Regions from separate parts of the Streptomyces luomodiensis genome, predicted to be linked through region 2. Evidence: riboswitches for the same ligand, from Rfam matches in the RefSeq annotation. Region 2 holds a riboswitch; the other holds the start of a gene.
What was found. Region 2 has a riboswitch for thiamine pyrophosphate ahead of thiO (glycine oxidase ThiO). Riboswitches for the same ligand answer to the same signal wherever they lie in the genome.
Positions count from the first base shown of each region.

Region 1 (3,400 bases), 4.1 Mb from region 2:
GGACCGGCTCGACTCGCTGCTGCCCACCGCGCCGGTGGTGTGGCTGCTGCTGGTGATCTTCGTGGGCGGCTGACCACACCGGCCCACGGGCCCCGCGCCGCTCATGGCGCGGGGCCCTTCGTACGTCTGCGACACTGGGTGAACCATGCCTAAGCCCGGAGAACTCACCTTCGTCGCGCCGCGCGGGGCCAAGAAGCCGCCGCGGCACCTCGCCGACCTCACGCCCGCCGAGCGCCGGGAGGCCGTCGCCGCCCTCGGGGAGAAGCCCTTCCGGGCCGGTCAGGTGTCGCGTCACTACTTCGCCCGCTACGCCGACGACCCCGCCCAGTGGACCGACATACCGGCGGCCGCGCGCGAGAAGCTGGCCGCCGGGCTGCTGCCGGAGCTGATGAGCGTGGTGCGGCACATCAGCTGTGACGACGACACCACCCGCAAGACCCTGTGGCGGCTCTTCGACGGCACGCTCGTGGAGTCCGTGCTGATGCGCTACCCGGACCGGGTGACCATGTGCATCAGCTCACAGGCCGGCTGTGGGATGAACTGCCCGTTCTGCGCCACCGGCCAGGCGGGTCTGGACCGCAACCTGTCCACCGCCGAGATCGTGCACCAGATCGTGGACGGGATGCGGGCCCTGCGCGATGGTGAGATCCCCGGTGGGCCGGCCCGGCTGTCCAACATCGTCTTCATGGGCATGGGCGAGCCGCTGGCCAACTACAACCGCGTCGTCGGCGCCATCCGCCGGCTCACCGACCCCGAGCCCGACGGTCTCGGTCTTTCCCAGCGCGGCATCACCGTCTCCACCGTGGGCCTCGTCCCGGCGATGCTGCGGTTCGCCGACGAGGGGTTCAAGTGCCGGCTCGCGGTCTCGCTGCACGCGCCCGACGACGAGCTGCGCGACACCCTCGTCCCGGTCAACACCCGCTGGAAGGTGCGCGAAGTCCTGGACGCCGCGTGGGAGTACGCGGAGAAGTCCGGCCGCCGGGTCTCCGTCGAGTACGCGCTGATCAAGGACATCAACGACCAGGCGTGGCGTGCCGACCTGCTCGGCCGGCTGCTCAAGGGCCACCGGGTGCATGTCAACCTCATCCCGCTCAACCCGACGCCCGGCTCCAAGTGGACGGCGTCCCGGCCCGAGGACGAAAAGGCGTTCGTGGCCGCCCTGGAGGCCCACGGGGTGCCGGTGACCGTCCGGGACACCCGGGGACAGGAGATCGACGGGGCCTGCGGGCAGCTGGCGGCTGCGGAGCGCTGAGGACCGGCTGATACGGTGCCTGAGCATCATCGCGTCATGTGTTCGTCGCGGCGGTGAACCTTCGTACAAATGAACATTCCGACAGGGGAGCGCTGAAGAGCGCTGAGAGTGCGGCACGGCCGCAGACCCTCGGACCTGATCCGGGTCATACCGGCGTAGGGAGTCAGCATCACCATGAACAGCCAGTTTCGGCATGCCATCGCGGCCACCCTCCTCGGCTCACTCGCCCTGGGCACGCTCGTCGGCTGCGGCGAGGACTCCAAGAGCGGCTCGGACTCCAAGACGGTCACCCTGGTCACCCACGACTCGTTCGCGGCCTCCAAGGCGGTCCTCAAGGAGTTCACCGAGGAGACCGGCTACACGGTGCGGGTGCAGGCCGGGGGCGACGCGGGGGCCGCCGTCAACCAGGCGATCCTGTCCAAGGGCCACCCCCAGGGCGATGTGTTCTTCGGCGTGGACAACACCCTGCTCTCCCGCGCGCTCGACAACGACCTGTTCACCCCCTACTCGGCGAAGGGCCTGGACAAGGTCCCGGCCGCCCTCCAGCTCGACCGGGCCGAACACCGCGTCACCCCGGTCGACTTCGGCGACATCTGCGTCAACTACGACCGCGAGTACTTCGCCGACAAGAAGCTGGCACCGCCCCGGACGCTCGACGATCTGACCAAGCCCGCCTACAAGAACCTCCTCGTCACCGAGAACGCCGCCACCTCGTCCCCCGGTCTCGGCTTCCTTCTTGCCACGGCCGCCACGTACGGCGACGACGGCTGGCAGGGCTACTGGAAGAAGCTGCGGGCCAACGGCGTCGAGGTGGTCGACGGCTGGGAGCAGGCGTACTACGACCGGTTCTCCGGCTCGGCCGGCGGCGGCAAGGGCGACCGGCCGCTCGTCGTCTCCTACGCCTCGAGCCCGCCCGCCGAGGTGGCCGACGCCAAGACCAAGCCCGCCAAGGCCCCCACCGGGGTGGCGACGGGCACCTGCTTCCGGCAGGTGGAATTCGCCGGGCTGCTGAACGGCGCGGGCAACACCAAGGGCGGCAAGGCGCTGCTGGACTTCCTGCTGAGCAAGCGGTTCCAGGAGGACGTCCCCCTGAACATGTACGTCAACCCGGCGCGCGAGGACGCCAAGCTGCCGGATCTGTTCACCCGGTACGGGGCCACGATCGCCGACTCGGCCACCCTGGCGCCGCAGAAGATCGCCAAGAACCGTGAGCAGTGGGTCAAGACATGGTCCTCGCTGGTCCTGTAGAGCCCCGCGAGAACCGTAAGAAGGCCGTCGGCCTCCGTAAGACAGGTGAGGCCGACGGCCGCGGCCGTCGCGCGACCGCCCTCCGGCTCGTCCTGATGGCGGTGCCGCTCGCCTTCTTCGCGGTCTTCTTCGCCTATCCCGTGGCCGCCATCGTCACCCGGGGGCTGCGCGTCGGCGGGCGATGGCGGTTCGGCCGGATCGCCGAGGTGATGACCGATCCGGCGACGCTGGACGTCCTGTGGTTCACCTGCTGGCAGGCGGTGGCCTCGACCGCCTTGACGCTCGCGGTCGCGCTCCCGGGCGCCTATGTCTTCGCCCGCCTCGACTTCCCCGGCAAGGGACTGCTGCGGGCCGTGGTGACCGTGCCGTTCGTCCTGCCGACCGTCGTCGCCGGATCGGCCTTCCTGGCCCTGCTCGGCCGGGGCGGGCTGCTGGACGAGCTGTGGGGCGTACGGCTGGACACCTCCGTCTGGGCGATCCTCCTGGCCCATGTCTTCTTCAACTACGCGGTGGTCGTACGGACCGTCGGCGGGCTGTGGGCCCAGCTCGACCCGCGCCAGGAGGAGGCCGCGCGGGTGCTCGGCGCGGGCCGGCTGTCGGCCTGGCGCCGGGTGACGCTGCCCGCGCTGGCTCCCGCCGTGGCCGCCGCCGCGCTGATGGTGCTCCTGTTCACCTTCACCTCCTTCGGCGTGATCCAGATCCTCGGCGGCCCCCGCTACGCCACCCTGGAGGTGGCGATCTACCGGCAGACCGCGCAGCTGCTCGACCTCCCCACGGCGGCGGTGCTCACCCTCGTGCAGTTCGCCGCGGTCGCGGTCGTCCTGGCCCTGCACGCGTGGACCGTAAGGCGGCGGGAGAGCGCCCTGCGGCTCGTCGACCCCGGCCGTACGGCGCGCCGCC
Region 1 is NZ_CP117522.1:6,946,698-6,950,097, forward strand. It holds gene PS467_RS29430 (phosphatidate cytidylyltransferase) at 1-73, shown strand, start outside; gene rlmN (dual-specificity RNA methyltransferase RlmN) at 146-1,252, shown strand; TPP riboswitch at 1,326-1,431, shown strand; gene PS467_RS29440 (thiamine ABC transporter substrate-binding protein) at 1,427-2,500, shown strand; gene PS467_RS29445 (ABC transporter permease) at 2,596-3,400, shown strand, end outside.
Region 1: linked by a shared signal. The riboswitch ahead of PS467_RS29440 (thiamine ABC transporter substrate-binding protein) and the one ahead of thiO (glycine oxidase ThiO) in region 2 are both predicted to bind thiamine pyrophosphate.

Region 2 (3,400 bases):
CGCCTGCGCGCGCCGCTTCACCTCCGTGCCACGATTCTCGCTCAGGGCCTGTGCCGGGGTGCCGGGCAGGCTCGGGTCAGGGGTGAAGAGCCACTCCAGCATCTCTTCGTCACTGAAACCGTCGTCCTTCAAAAGCGTCAAGGTCCCCACGAGGCCCTTGACGATCTTTCCGTCACCGATGAACTCCTCGGGCACCTGGAGCACCCGGTTCTCGCCACGGCGCACCGCGATCAGCTGGCCCTCCTTGACCAGCTGCCGGACGCGCGTCACCTCCACACCGAGCCGCTCGGCGACGTCGGGAAGGGTGAGCCAGTCGGGGACGAGAGCATCGATCTTCGCGTCAATCTCGGTCACGGAACAAGCCTGCCATCTGGGACTGACAGTGGGTAGCCGGGCGCCCGCCGCGCGGGCCGCCCCGCCCCGCCCCGGACGCCCGCCCGGCGGCCGGCCGGCCCGTCAGCGGACGGCCGACTTCAGCGGCACCGAGGGGTCCATGGCCCGCGTCCGGTCCAGCCGGGCGCCGCGCTCGATCAGCTTGCGCCCCTGGGCCAGATCGCGCGGACGGCCGACGGCCAGCAGGGCGACCAGGGCGCCCTCGCGCAGCCAGCACACCGACCACGCGGCACCGGCCGGATCGCCGCGCCAGACCAGTTCGTCGGCCTCCGCATGATGGCCGGCGTACTGCACGAAGCGCCCGAACTGCTCGGACCAGAAGTACGGCACCGGGTCGTAGACCACACCGGGGAAGTGGGCGGCCGTCCGGTTCCCCACCACATTGGCGGCGACGGTGCGCGGCCCCTGGAGCGCGTTGTCCCAGTGGTGCACCAGCAGCCGCGTCCCGTAGCGGGCGGACGGGAAGGAGGCGCAGTCGCCGACCGCGTAGACGTCCGGCACCGAGGTGCGCAGCCGGTCGTCCGCGGCCACGGACCGGTCCCCGGCCAGCGCCACGTCCGAACCGGCCAGCCAGTCCGTGGCCGGCCGCGCCCCGATCCCGACGACCACCGCACCCGCCCGCAGCCGGGTGCCGTCGTCGAGCAGCAGCCCGCTGTCGTCCACGGCGGCCACCCGGGCGCCGGTCATCAGCGTGGCGCCGCAGTCCTCGTACCAGGCCGCCATGGGGGCGGCGACCTCGGCCGGGAGGGCGCCCGCCAGCGGTCGGTCCGCGGCCTCGACGACGGTCACGGCGCAGCCCGCCTCGCGCGCCGCCGTGGCGAACTCCGCGCCGATCCAGCCCGCCCCCACGACCGCGATCTCACGCTGCCGGGCGAGCACCGGGCGCAGCCGTTCGGCGTCGTCCAGGGTGCGCAGCAGATGGACGTTCGGCACGCCTTCGGCGCCCGGCAGCGGGATCGGGTCGGCGCCCGTGGCGATCACCAGGACGTCGTACGGCACCGGGCCGGTCCCGGTCTCGACCACCCGCTTGTCCGTGCGCAGCCCCGTGACCGGGACGCCGAGCCGCAGCCCGATGCCCAGCCCGGCGAAGTCCACGTCGAGCGTCGATCCCTCGGCCTTACCGAGCAGCACGGCCTTGGACAGCGGCGGCCGGTCATAGGGCTGGTGCGGCTCCGCGCCCAGCAGCACGATCTCCCCGGCCCAGCCCTGCTCGCGCAGCGCGACGGCGGTCTGCACCCCCGCCATCCCCGCGCCGACGATCACCACCCGCTGTCCGCCGCCACCCGAGGACGCCTTCGTCCCCGTCGTCGTCTTATCGCTCACACGATCACTGTATGGCGGCAGGTGGAGCGGACCGCAGAGCGCGGGACGAGATCTCGGGCACAGCACGGAGGGCAGGGCGAACGGCCACCCTTCCGACCGATTCGGACCTCGTACTAGGGTGGCGGGACGAAGCACTCGCGGGAGCCCGGACGCACCGGGCTGAGAGGGAGGCTGACACGGCCTCCGACCGTACGAACCTGATCCGGGTCATGCCGGCGAAGGGAGGGGCGGCGTGTCCACGCACGCACCAGGTCACGACGGACCACACGCACCAGGTCACGACAACGACGGACCGCACACAACCGGCCACGACAACGACGGACCGCGCACGCCAGGTCACGTGGACGACGGACCGCATACACCGCGACCCGGCGGCGGACCGCCCGGCGGGGCCTATGACGCCCTCGTCATCGGGGGCGGCATCATCGGCCTGGTCACGGCCTGGCGAGCGGCCCAGCGGGGCCTGCGCACCGCCCTCGCCGACCCGGCGCCCGGCGGCGGAGCCGCCCGTGTCGCGGCCGGGATGCTGGCGGCCGTCACCGAGCTCCACTACGGCGAGCAGACCCTGCTCGGCCTCAACTTGGCCTCCGCACGCCTCTATCCGGACTTCGTGGCCGAGCTGGAGGAGGCCGGCGGCCAGGACGTCGGCCACCGGGCGTGCGGCACGCTCGCCGTCGCGTTCGACTCCGACGACCGCGCCCATCTGCGTGAACTCCACACGTTCCAGCAGGGGCTCGGGCTGGACTCCCAGTGGCTGACGGGGCGGGAATGCCGCCGTCTGGAACCGATGCTCGCGCCGGGCGTACGCGGCGGGCTGCGCGTCGACGGCGACCACCAGGTGGACCCGCGGCGGCTGGCGACGGCGCTGCTCATCGCGTGCGAGCGGGCCGGGGTGGTCCTCCACCGCGCCCGTGCGGAGCGGCTGCTGCTGGACGGCGACCGCGCCACCGGGGTCGAGCTGACCGGGGGCACCCGGCTGGCCGCCGAGCACACCGTGCTCGCCGCCGGCAGCCTCAGCGGACGGCTCGCGGGCGTCCCCGACGACGTCCTGCCACCCGTCCGCCCGGTCAAGGGACAGGTGCTGCGGCTGTCGGTGCCCGAACGCTACGCGCCGTTCCTCTCCCGGACGGTACGGGCCGTGGTGCGCGGCGGACCGGTCTACCTCGTGCCGCGCGAGAACGGCGAGCTGGTCGTCGGCGCGACCACCGAGGAACTGGGCTGGGACACCACGGTCACCGCGGGCGGCGTGTACGAACTGCTGCGCGACGCCCATGAGCTGGTGCCCGGCATCACCGAACTCCCGCTGGTGGAGACGTGCGCCGGGCTGCGCCCCGGCTCCCCCGACAACGCCCCGATGCTCGGCCCGACCGCGCTGCCGGGGCTGCTGCTGGCCACCGGCCACTACCGCAACGGCGTCCTGCTCACCCCGATCACCGGCGATGTCATGGCCGAGGCGCTGACGAGCGGAGAACTCCCGCCCGAGGCCCGGCCGTTCACCCCGCGGCGCTTCGCGGCCCCGGCCGTCCCCGACGCGTCCGCCGCCGCGCCCTCCCCCGTACAGGAGCAGCACACATGACCGTCTCCGTCAACGGCGAGCCCCGCGAGATCCCCGACGGCACCACCCTCGACCGGCTCGTCGCGACCCTCACCCAGGCGTCCTCGGGCGTCGCCGCCGCCGTCAACG
Region 2 is NZ_CP117522.1:2,855,170-2,858,569, forward strand. It holds gene PS467_RS12255 (Rv2175c family DNA-binding protein) at 1-354, opposite strand, end outside; gene PS467_RS12260 (NAD(P)/FAD-dependent oxidoreductase) at 457-1,716, opposite strand; TPP riboswitch at 1,844-1,958, shown strand; gene thiO (glycine oxidase ThiO) at 2,057-3,292, shown strand; gene thiS (sulfur carrier protein ThiS) at 3,289-3,400, shown strand, end outside.